3 regions of the Cobetia sp. PDI-23MA genome follow, and region 1 is predicted to be linked to each of the others. Evidence: predicted binding sites of a transcription regulator. Region 1 holds the regulator's gene; each other region holds the start of a gene.
The links. The regulator FNR, encoded in region 1, switches genes on or off when oxygen is low (the NO sensors DNR and NnrR bind a similar motif). The targets are predictions, from matches to a motif close to TTGATNTANATCAA.
Positions count from the first base shown of each region.

Region 2: the regulator FNR is predicted to act here: its motif matches at 1,698-1,711, upstream of AC5WNJ_RS05395 (OmpW/AlkL family protein).
Region 3: the regulator FNR is predicted to act here: its motif matches at 1,739-1,752, upstream of clpB (ATP-dependent chaperone ClpB).

Region 1 covers NZ_CM183352.1:318,889-322,160, reverse strand. Annotated here, with positions in the region: gene AC5WNJ_RS01470 (cbb3-type cytochrome c oxidase subunit I) at 1-366, shown strand, start outside; gene AC5WNJ_RS01465 (cbb3-type cytochrome c oxidase subunit II) at 363-980, shown strand; gene AC5WNJ_RS01460 (hypothetical protein) at 1,003-1,272, shown strand; gene fnr (fumarate/nitrate reduction transcriptional regulator Fnr) at 1,642-2,391, shown strand; gene AC5WNJ_RS01450 (fatty acid cis/trans isomerase) at 2,605-3,272, opposite strand, start outside.
Region 2 covers NZ_CM183352.1:1,255,971-1,259,242, reverse strand. Annotated here, with positions in the region: gene AC5WNJ_RS05405 (lipopolysaccharide kinase InaA family protein) at 1-527, shown strand, start outside; gene AC5WNJ_RS05400 (OmpW/AlkL family protein) at 888-1,481, shown strand; gene AC5WNJ_RS05395 (OmpW/AlkL family protein) at 1,825-2,574, shown strand; gene AC5WNJ_RS05390 (DMT family transporter) at 2,706-3,272, opposite strand, start outside.
Region 3 covers NZ_CM183352.1:3,734,909-3,738,180, forward strand. Annotated here, with positions in the region: gene clpB (ATP-dependent chaperone ClpB) at 1-1,595, opposite strand, end outside; gene pgeF (peptidoglycan editing factor PgeF) at 1,901-2,677, opposite strand; gene rluD (23S rRNA pseudouridine(1911/1915/1917) synthase RluD) at 2,717-3,272, opposite strand, start outside.

The DNA.
Region 1 (3,272 bases):
CTGGCCATCATCGGCACCCTGCTGTGCATTGCCGCCAGCTGGGCCACCACGCTGCTTCAAGGCAGCATGTGGCATGTGCTGGCAGATGACGGCAGACCGCTATACACCCTGAGCGAGGTGCTGGCAGCGGCCCGCATGCCGATGATGATTTCGTTGGGCGGGCTCGTCTGCTGGGCGCTCGGCATGCTGCTGATGCTCCTCAACGTGATGCACACCCTGGCTGTCCACAAGAGCGAACGGCAAGCCGCTCATGAGCGCCAGCTCCCGAATTTCGGCTCGCGGAAGACATCATCACAGCCTGCCATGCCTCCTGCATCCCCCTCGGCCACGCCCCCTGCCACATCCTCGGGAGGGCACTACGCATGAGACATGTCCTGCTCGAACGTCACGCCGGCCTGATGACGGCACTATGCCTGCTCACCATGAGCCTCGGCGCCCTCGCCCAGCTGGTGCCGCTTGGAGCTCACCCCAGCCTCTCCAGCGCGCCCGAAGACCTCAAACCGCTGAGCGCCCTGGCACTGGAGGGGCAGCGCATCTATCAACGCGAGGGCTGTCAGCAGTGCCACACACGCATGGTGCGCGATCTACCGGGCGACACGGCGCGCCACGGCGATGCGACGACCACCCGGGCACGCTTCTACGACCGCCCTTCGCTGTGGGGCGTCGAGCGCTGGGGGACGGATTTGAGCCAGCTGCCTGCGCAGCATGACGATGCCTGGCAGCGCCTGCATCTGCATGACCCGCGCAGTCAGGTGCCGGACTCAGCGATGCCTGCCTACCCGTGGCTGTTCGAGCGGGCGTTGAGCGGCGAAGGTATCGCGGCACGCATGCGAGCCCTGCAAGGCCTGGGCGTACCCTACGCGGAAGACGAGATTCTTGCCGCCCCCAATGACGTGCGTGGCACTGCCGAAATCACGGCTCTGCTCGCCTACCTGCAGCAGGCCGCCCCTGCGAGGGACACCGCCAGCCGTGGCCCATGACAGCCCCCTCAGGAGACACGACATGAATCTGCTGGAGACAACTGGCCTCCCCCTGTTCTGGAATCTCTGGGTGCTGGCCCTCACGCTGGGCAGCCTGGTGTTGTTCGCCATGCTGGCACTGGGCAGTCTTTCGCGCGCTGACAGCAACGAGCGCGAAGGCGATGGCCCCATGCAGGAACATCGCATCAACGGCGTACGTCAGCCTGACACACCAGCGCCACGTGCCTGGGGCATTCTGGCACTGGCGACGCTGGCTGCCGCGCTGATCCTGCTGCTCGGCGCAGCTGGCTGAGCCCAGATGGCCAGCGACTGATGACCAGCGACTGATGACTGAGCGCTGGCCACTGCATACTGACTCACACCTTCAGCTGAGGCAGGTCGTCGCGGTATGGTCACACGGGGCCAACCAGGCCTAAAGTTCACACACCTTGCAACGCCCATGGGTTGGGCAGGATAATGAATTAATAAAATCTAATATTATGGCGTCACGGAATTGCGCTGCCTCGGCCGATGAGCGCTCAGACCCTGGCCGCTCGATACACTGCGGCTCAGCAGGGCAGCGGCGGGCGACAAGGCCCCGCCCCACCATTCGTTGCGCCCGAAAGACCCCTCCCGCTGCCCTGCCCCAGGGGTAGCGGTGACATTCCTCAGGAGAGTCACCATGACGGCCAATGCACAGGCATCACACCGCTTGCGCGCCCATGAAGCCCGCTGCCAGACCTGTTCGCTGAGTTCACTGTGCCTGCCACTGGCACTGAACATGGAAGATATCGACCAGTTTGACGCCATCATCCGCCGTCGCGCGCCACTCAGAAAAGGGGAAGTCCTCTTCACCCAGGGCGATGCCTTCGATTGCGTCTTCACGGTGCGCTCCGGAAGTCTCAAGCAGGTCACCAATGAAAACAGCGGTATGGAGCAGCTGACCGGCTTCTACCTGCCCAGCGAGCTGGCCGGACTCGATGCCATCGACAGCAATTGCTATCCCGGCACCGCGGTGGCTCTGGAGACCACCACCGTCTGCGAGATTCCCTTCGACCGACTCAATGCGCTCTCGGAGCAGATGCCTGAGCTGAGAACCCAGCTGTTCAAGAGCCTGAGCAAGGAATTGCACGAAGATCGCCGCATGATGATGCTGCTGTCGCGCAAGACAGCCGATGAGCGGCTGGCGAGCTTCCTGGTCAACCTGTCACAGCGCTTCCGTCGCCGAGGCTATTCGCCATACAGCTTCCGCCTCTCGATGGCGCGCGCCGATATCGGCAACTATCTGGGACTGGCCGTCGAAACCATCAGCCGCATCCTGACCCGCTTCCAGACCCAGGGGCTGGTCGACATTCGTGCCCGCGAGGTGCATATCCTGCATCTGGATGGCCTGATCGAGCTGGCCGAGGGCGAGTGTCAGGGCGGTCGCTGATGACGCCTGCTGACAGCACATCACGCGGTGCGACACTGCGCTGATCTACCGCAGGACGCCATGTCGGCACCACACAAGTCAGAAGCCCGCCACGCAATTTGCGTGGCGGGCTTCTGCTTTCCGTCAGGCCAGTCGTCAGTCATCGAAACAGTCCGACAACCCAGACAGTCCTGACGACAGAGCGTGCTTCGGCCGCTCAAGCCCCGCTGGCAATCAGCGGTTCTCGAGGCGGTTATAGTCCAGCAGACCCGCTTCGACAGGGCGATCAGCATAGTTGGTGCGCAGCACGCTGTCGGAGAACTCCCAGAAGCGCGGGTCAGTCCGGCGCACCCCGATATCGGCCTGCAGGGCGCGGTAGTCCTCTTCGCTCTCGAGTGCCGCCACCCGCTCTGCCAGCCCCGTCAGAGTGTCAGGCGTCAATCGCCAGAAGGCATTCGGGTAATCGCCCGCCACGCCCCGCAAGACATCGAGAGTGTCTTCCTCAGGACGGCGATTTTCCTCCTCATCGAAGAGGCTGGTGATGTTGGCGTGGGCGGAATTGCGCAGCACGCTGTAAAGGCGCGGCGAGTCATCAGTGCCATCCTCCAGCGCGACGATCGTCACCTCCGGCATCAGGCTGGCCGAGACTCCCTGCACCGCAGCGAGGGCCTGCAACTCATGTCGCACGTGCTCATCCACGACATTGTTCAGACTGCGCTCATGACCGAGTTCCGGCGCGAGGCGCTCCTGCATGCGCCGCATCAGGCCAAGGCGGGCCTGCTCCGGCGACGAGAGCTCCTGCGGTGTCCAGACAATGTCACTGGGGGCATCGAACTGCGGCGGCTTCTTGAACAGCAGCCCCCCAAGCCCCGGGTCGACATCACGATACCAGCTGTCATGTA
Region 2 (3,272 bases), 940 kb from region 1:
GTGCCATCCGTCACTATCACACGCTGGGGATACCGGCAGTGGACGCCGGCTGGTACGGCGAGCGGCGCGCAGGCCGGGAATGGCGTGCCATCCTGATCACCTTCGATCTCGCCGGGCGCGCTGATCTGGATCACTGGCACCAACGCTGGGCGGAACTCGATACCGGCATGCGCTCTCAGGTCATCACCGCCAGCGCTCGCCTGGTTCGCGAGATCCATCAGGCTGGCCTGATGCATGGCTGTCTGTTCCCCAAGCACATCTTCCTGAGTCGCCCGCCGAGTGAGTCGCCGGACAGCACCTGGCAGATGGACGCCGTCATCATCGATCTCGAGAAGACGCGCCGCTTCGTGCTGCGCCGCCACGAGTGCCTGCGCGATCTCTACGTGCTGTGGCGCCGCCTGAAGGGCTGGCAGCACGACGAATGGCGACAATTTCTTGCCGTCTATCGCGATTCGGATGCGCAGAGCGCAGAGGTCAGTCAGTGGCTGGAAAAGCTGGAAGCACGCGCCGCACGCAAGCGTCGCTGAGTCTGCAGAGCCCGGTGACGATCTTTGGCGCAGTGATTACTGACCTCGCACACGGCATGCGACCAAGGTCTTGATCACCTTGCGCGAGGATGAATGAGGATGTCGCTCGAATGCGTCACCACAAGTCTCACTCGTGAGACATTAAACTTCCCTGAAATAATCAGTAACATCCGCTAACAGGACGCCTAAAAAGTTTTCAAACAACGTTCTAAAAAATGCTTGCCAAACAGAACACTGTTTTTTATAGTTTGCTGCGTCCCCTGATCGACGCAGCCACGCAGAGCACACGGCCCAAGCCGTAGGGTAGCGAGGCACTGCTGACAGGCAGCTCACGAAGCCAAGCTTCAAGGAGAACTACACATGAAAGCTATCAAGATCCTGACCGCTACTGTTATCGCCGGCACCATGGCAATGGGCGCACAATCCGCCATGGCATATGGCAAGGGCGATATCTTCCTGCGCGGTGGCGTTGCCAAGGTCGACGGCAAGAGCAACAACGGCAACGGTCTGATCGCCAAGGACGAGTCCGGCTTCGCCGGTTCCGTGGGCTACATGTTCCACGACAACCTGGCCATCGCCCTGCAGTCCACTGAAGAATTCAGCACTGACTGGGAAAACAGCGCCGGCGGCTTCGATCAGATGCCGATCAACCTGATGCTGCAGTACTACCCGCTGGGCGGTACTGAAGCCCGCGTCCAGCCGTACGCTGGTGTCGGCCTGAACTACACCCACTTCTCCGGTGAGTCTGCCGGTGGCCAGAGCATGGACATCGACGACAGCTACGGCGCCGCTGCCGAGCTGGGTGTGGACCTCAAGATCACCGAAGCCTGGGCCGTCAACGGCTTCGCTCGTTACGCCGACGTCAAGGCCGATACCAAGATCGCCGGTCAGGACGTGAACGACACCGAGCTGGACCCGGTCACTGTCGGTGCCGGTGTCACCTACCGCTTCTAAGTCCATGCGCGAGGCGTGAACATGCCTCCAGCGAGTACCTGGCAAGCGGTGTGATGCCGCGCCATGAAAACGTCAGCGATGGAGCTCGGCAACGCCGAGCCGTCCAGGCGCCAGATGGGCATCACACACAAACGCCGCAGACCTTCGGGTCTGCGGCGTTTTCGTTGTGGGTAGCCAACGGCTACACGGCGGATCTTCAGCGGCGCGCCGCAGAAATTGACCTAGATCAACCACGTCCCTCACCGTGCAATAACGCCCGTAAACTCTTGCCTCAGATCAAATTTCTCGAAATTCGGCTACCTAGAATGAGGGCATTGTTTCCCGCCATCCTTCAGGAGCCATCATGTCCGACGTCGTCACTCGCTCAGCCTCCCTCCCCGCGCACCTGACTTCGCGTAGCCCGCGCTCTGCAGCACGCCCGTGGCAGATTCTGGCACTGGCAGGCCTCACCAGCCTCGCGACTCTCGGCGCCGCACCTGCCATGGCCGCCGACTCGCTGAATGCCAGCTCTCATGGCTCTCTCAACTCTCTCAGCTCTCTCAACTACGGCGCCGGGCAGTTCTGGACGCGTGCGGGTGTCGCCAAGGTCTCGCCGAAGAGTGACAACGGTCGCATCGATGCCATCGGTGCCGACGTGGACGTCGATGATGACAGCGCCTTTGCCTTCACTCTCGGCTATCGCTTCACCGATACCTTCGGTATCGAACTGCTGGCGGCGCAGGATTTCGACCACGACATCTCGCTCAATGGCCAGAAGGCCGGCTCCGTCGATCACCTGCCGCCGACTCTGACACTGCAGTACTATCCGCTTGGCGGACGTGAATCGCGCATCCAGCCGTACATCGGCGCGGGGGTCAATTACACCCACTTCTCCGATGAAACCCTCGACGATGGCACCAAGCTCGAGATGGATGACAGCTGGGGCGCGGCCGCACAGATCGGCGTCGATCTGGTGATCAACGAGCACTGGGCGGCCAACGTCGCTGCCTGGTATCTGGATATCGATTCCGATGTCACCGTGGCAGGCAGCGTCAACGACAAGGTCGAGATCGACCCCATCGTGACCATGGCCGGGATCAGCTATCGCTTCTGATCAGCCACTTCCTGGCTAGCACTTCTGACTGGCCAGAGACGACAACGCCCCGCCAGCCCATCTCGGGCCGGCGGGGCGTTGTCCTTTTTTATCTATACGCTGTGCGTGGTGAGTAGTGCGCTCGGCACGCATCAGCGCGACGCGGCTTGCCCGCTGTTCGTTGCCGAAGCTTCAGAAGTTGCTGAAGCTGTTGAGCCTGGGGGCATCGAGGCTGAAGGCGCTGACGGCGTGGCGTCCTCCGCCGGCGCCTTGCTCGCCATGCCCGGACGCGGGCGGTCCAGCACCAGCCCCAGCACCACCAGTGCCGCGCCCGTGACCATCAGCGCGGTCCACTGCTCGTCGAACAGCCACCATGCCATCAGCGCGGCACACGGCGGCACCAGGAAGAAGGTGCGCGCGACCTGATGGGCCTCGCCCCGCTCCAGCATCAGCATCAGCAGCCAGATGGCACCGACCGAGATGGCGATCACCAGCCAGGCCATGGTCAGCAGCAGACGCGGCGTGGGGTCAAAGGCAAAGCTGCCGACACTGGTCGCGGCGACGACGAATACCGCGCCCGCACCGAGATACTGGAACATCAGCCCCTCGACCAGCCCCATGCGCCCGGAGACCCGCTTCTGCCACAGCGTCGAGCTGGACACGCCGATCAGCGCCACCAGGCACCAGACAAGCCCGATCAGCGGCCACTCCAGGGTGCC
Region 3 (3,272 bases), 590 kb from region 1:
TTGGAGCGCAGCAGCACGTGGGCAGAGGTATCCGCCTCACCTTCGCCGGCTTCGCTGATCTGCTTCTCGAGCCCCGGAATCACGCCGTACTGCAGCTCCGACATACAGCTGAGGTCACCGGCGCGGCGTGCCTGCTCCAGATCGATACGCGCCTGTTCCAGCTCCGCCTTGAACTGGGCCGCGCCCTGGATGCTGGACTTCTCGGCCTTCCAGACTTCATCGAGGTCGGCGTATTCGCGCTCCAGCTCCGATATCTGGTCCTCAAGCGCGCCGAGGCGCTTGAGCGCCGCCTCATCAGTCTCCTTCTTGAGCGCTTCCCGCTCCATCTTGAGCTGGATCAGGCGGCGATCGAGGCGGTCCATCTCCTCAGGCTTGGAATCCAGCTCCATGCGGATGCGTGACGCGGCCTCGTCGATCAGGTCGATCGCCTTGTCCGGCAGCTGGCGGTCCGTGATGTAACGCGAGGACAGCCGTGCAGCGGCGATGATGGCACTGTCGGTGATGTCGACCCCGTGGTGTACCTCGTAGCGCTCCTTCAGGCCACGCAGGATGGCGATGGTGTCTTCCTCGCTGGGCTGGTCGACCTGCACCTTCTGGAAGCGGCGCTCGAGTGCGGCGTCCTTCTCGATGTACTGGCGATACTCGTCAAGCGTGGTGGCACCGACACAGTGCAGCTCGCCACGCGCCAGCGCCGGCTTGAGCATGTTGCCGGCGTCCATCGCGCCTTCGGCCTTGCCCGCGCCGACCATGGTGTGCAGCTCGTCGATGAACAGGATGACCTGGCCTTCTTCCTGCGCCAGCTCCTTCAGCACCGACTTGAGGCGCTCCTCGAATTCACCGCGGAACTTGGCCCCCGCCAGCAACGAGCCCATGTCGAGAGACAGCACGCGCTTGTTCTTGAGACCTTCCGGCACCTCACCATTGACGATACGGCTGGCCAGCCCCTCGACGATGGCGGTCTTGCCGACACCAGGTTCACCGATCAACACCGGGTTGTTCTTGGTGCGACGCTGCAGCACCTGGATCGTGCGCCGAATTTCCTCGTCACGCCCGATCACCGGGTCGAGCTTGCCATCCCGCGCGCGCTCGGTGAGATCCAGGGTGTACTTGTTGAGCGCCTCGCGATTGTTCTCGGCATCGGCATCGCCCACGGCTTCGCCACCGCGCAGTGCATCGATGGCGGAGGTCAGGGCGGGCTTCTTGATGCCCGAGGAGGTGAACAGCTTGCCGAGATCACCGCCCAGCTCCAGCGCGGCCAGCAGCGCGAGCTCGGAGGCGATGAATTGATCGCCGCGCTTCTGCGCTTCACGATCGGCCAGATTCAGAAGCTTGCCGAGGGCCTGCGAGGGCGCGACATTGCCGTCGAACTGGGACACGGTCGGCAGGTCATCCAGCTGGCGCTTGAGACCACTCATCAGACTGGTGGCATCGCCGCCCGCCTTGTTGACCAGTGCCTTGAGACCGCCATCACGGTCCTCCAGCAGCGCCAGCAGCAGATGCTGTGGGTGAATTTCATTGTGGCCTCGCCCGACGGCGAGCGACTGGGCATCCGCCAGAGCGTTCTGCAGCTTGCTGGTGAGTTTGTCGATGCGCATGGTGCTGTCTCCTGAGAGTCATGGCGGTACTCCTTTTCTCAGGAGCTTCGCCTGTAACTTTTCGTATCTGACTCTCAAGATGGGGACTGGTGCACGGCTTTCAAGGCAGGATTCGCCGCACTGCAGCATGTTGTGCCATTTGCCTGATCCAGGTCAGTTTCCCGCCCCGCCGGCCATCACCTTTGCCACACAGAAACGCCCCGCCGACCTGGAACATCAGGTCAACGGGGCATTTGTGGGTACTGAATGTCGAGCTTGTGGAATGCGCAGACCAAAGCCCTGGACAGTGATTTCTGCTCAGCGCCTCAGCGCAGCCAGATCACCGTGGCGAGGCGCCCGGTCACGCCATCATCACGACGATGGGAGTAGAAACGCGACTCCGAGGCGGTGCAGAAGTGGCCGCCACTGACATGACCGACTCCGGCACGCTCGAGACGCAGACGTGCCAGCTTGTAGAGGTCGCACATGTAATGACCAAGCCGGTAGGGACTGGCCTCGAAGGCATCATCGGCCTCAGGCAGGTCCGCGATGAATGCGTCACGCACCTCGGGGCCGACCTCGAACTGCGCATTGGAGATCGCCGGGCCCAGCCAGGCCATCAGCTCGCCGGGGTCATCGCCGAGACGCTCGATGGTAGCTTCCAGCACGCCTTCGACCAGCCCGCGCCAGCCCGCATGCGCCACGCCGACACGCGTACCCTGCCGATCACAGAACAGCACCGGCAGGCAGTCCGCCGTCATCACCACACAGGCCTGCCCGGTGCCGGTACTGATGCAGGCATCCGCCCGTGGCGGGGCATCCGGCCGGCCCTCGGCGTGGCAGACATCGAAGGCATCCACCACCTGAGTGCCGTGCACCTGATCCAGCCACGCCAGCGGACGGCCGTCATCGACCTCCGCCGCAAGCAGCTCACGCACCTGCGCTACCATCGCCGGGTCATCGCCGACGTGCAGCGCCGGATTGAAGCCGGCATACGGCCCCTGGCTGGGGCCGCTCTCACGCGTGGTCACGAAGGCCTGCACCGGGCTCGGCGCGGGCCAGTCCGGCAGTATCAGGGTCGGGCGTAGACTCTCGTCGTGCATAACCTCTCCTTGTGCGGCGTGTCGCGCGAGCCTGCCGCCTCAGCGAGCGATGTCTTCCTTGAGATAGTCGATCAACACGAGCATGTCGCCCGGCATCTCGGCGCGGAATTCGACTTCCTTGCCCGTGATCGGGTGGATGAAGGCGAGACGGCGGGCATGCAGTGCCTGACGCGGGAACTGGCGCAGCAGCTCCTTGAGCGGGTCACTGGCCCCCGGCGGCAGCTTCAGACGCCCGCCGTAGACCGGGTCTCCAACCAGCGGATAGCGCTGGTGCGCCATGTGCACGCGAATCTGGTGGGTACGCCCGGTTTCCAGCTTGCAGCGGATATGGGTGTGGCCTCGGAAACGCTCCACCACGCGGAAGTGGGTGACCGCCGGCTTGCCACTGTGAGTGACGGCCTGACGCTTGCGGTCCTTGGGGTGACGCCCGATGGGCGCATCCACGGTGGCACCGGAGGTCAGCACGCCCGTGACGACGGCATCATACTCCCGCGATACGGTACGGGCCTGCAGCTGCTCGACCAGGTCCGCCTGGGCGGTCAATGACTTGGCCACCACCATCAGTCCGCTGGTGTCCTTGTCGAGACGGTGCACG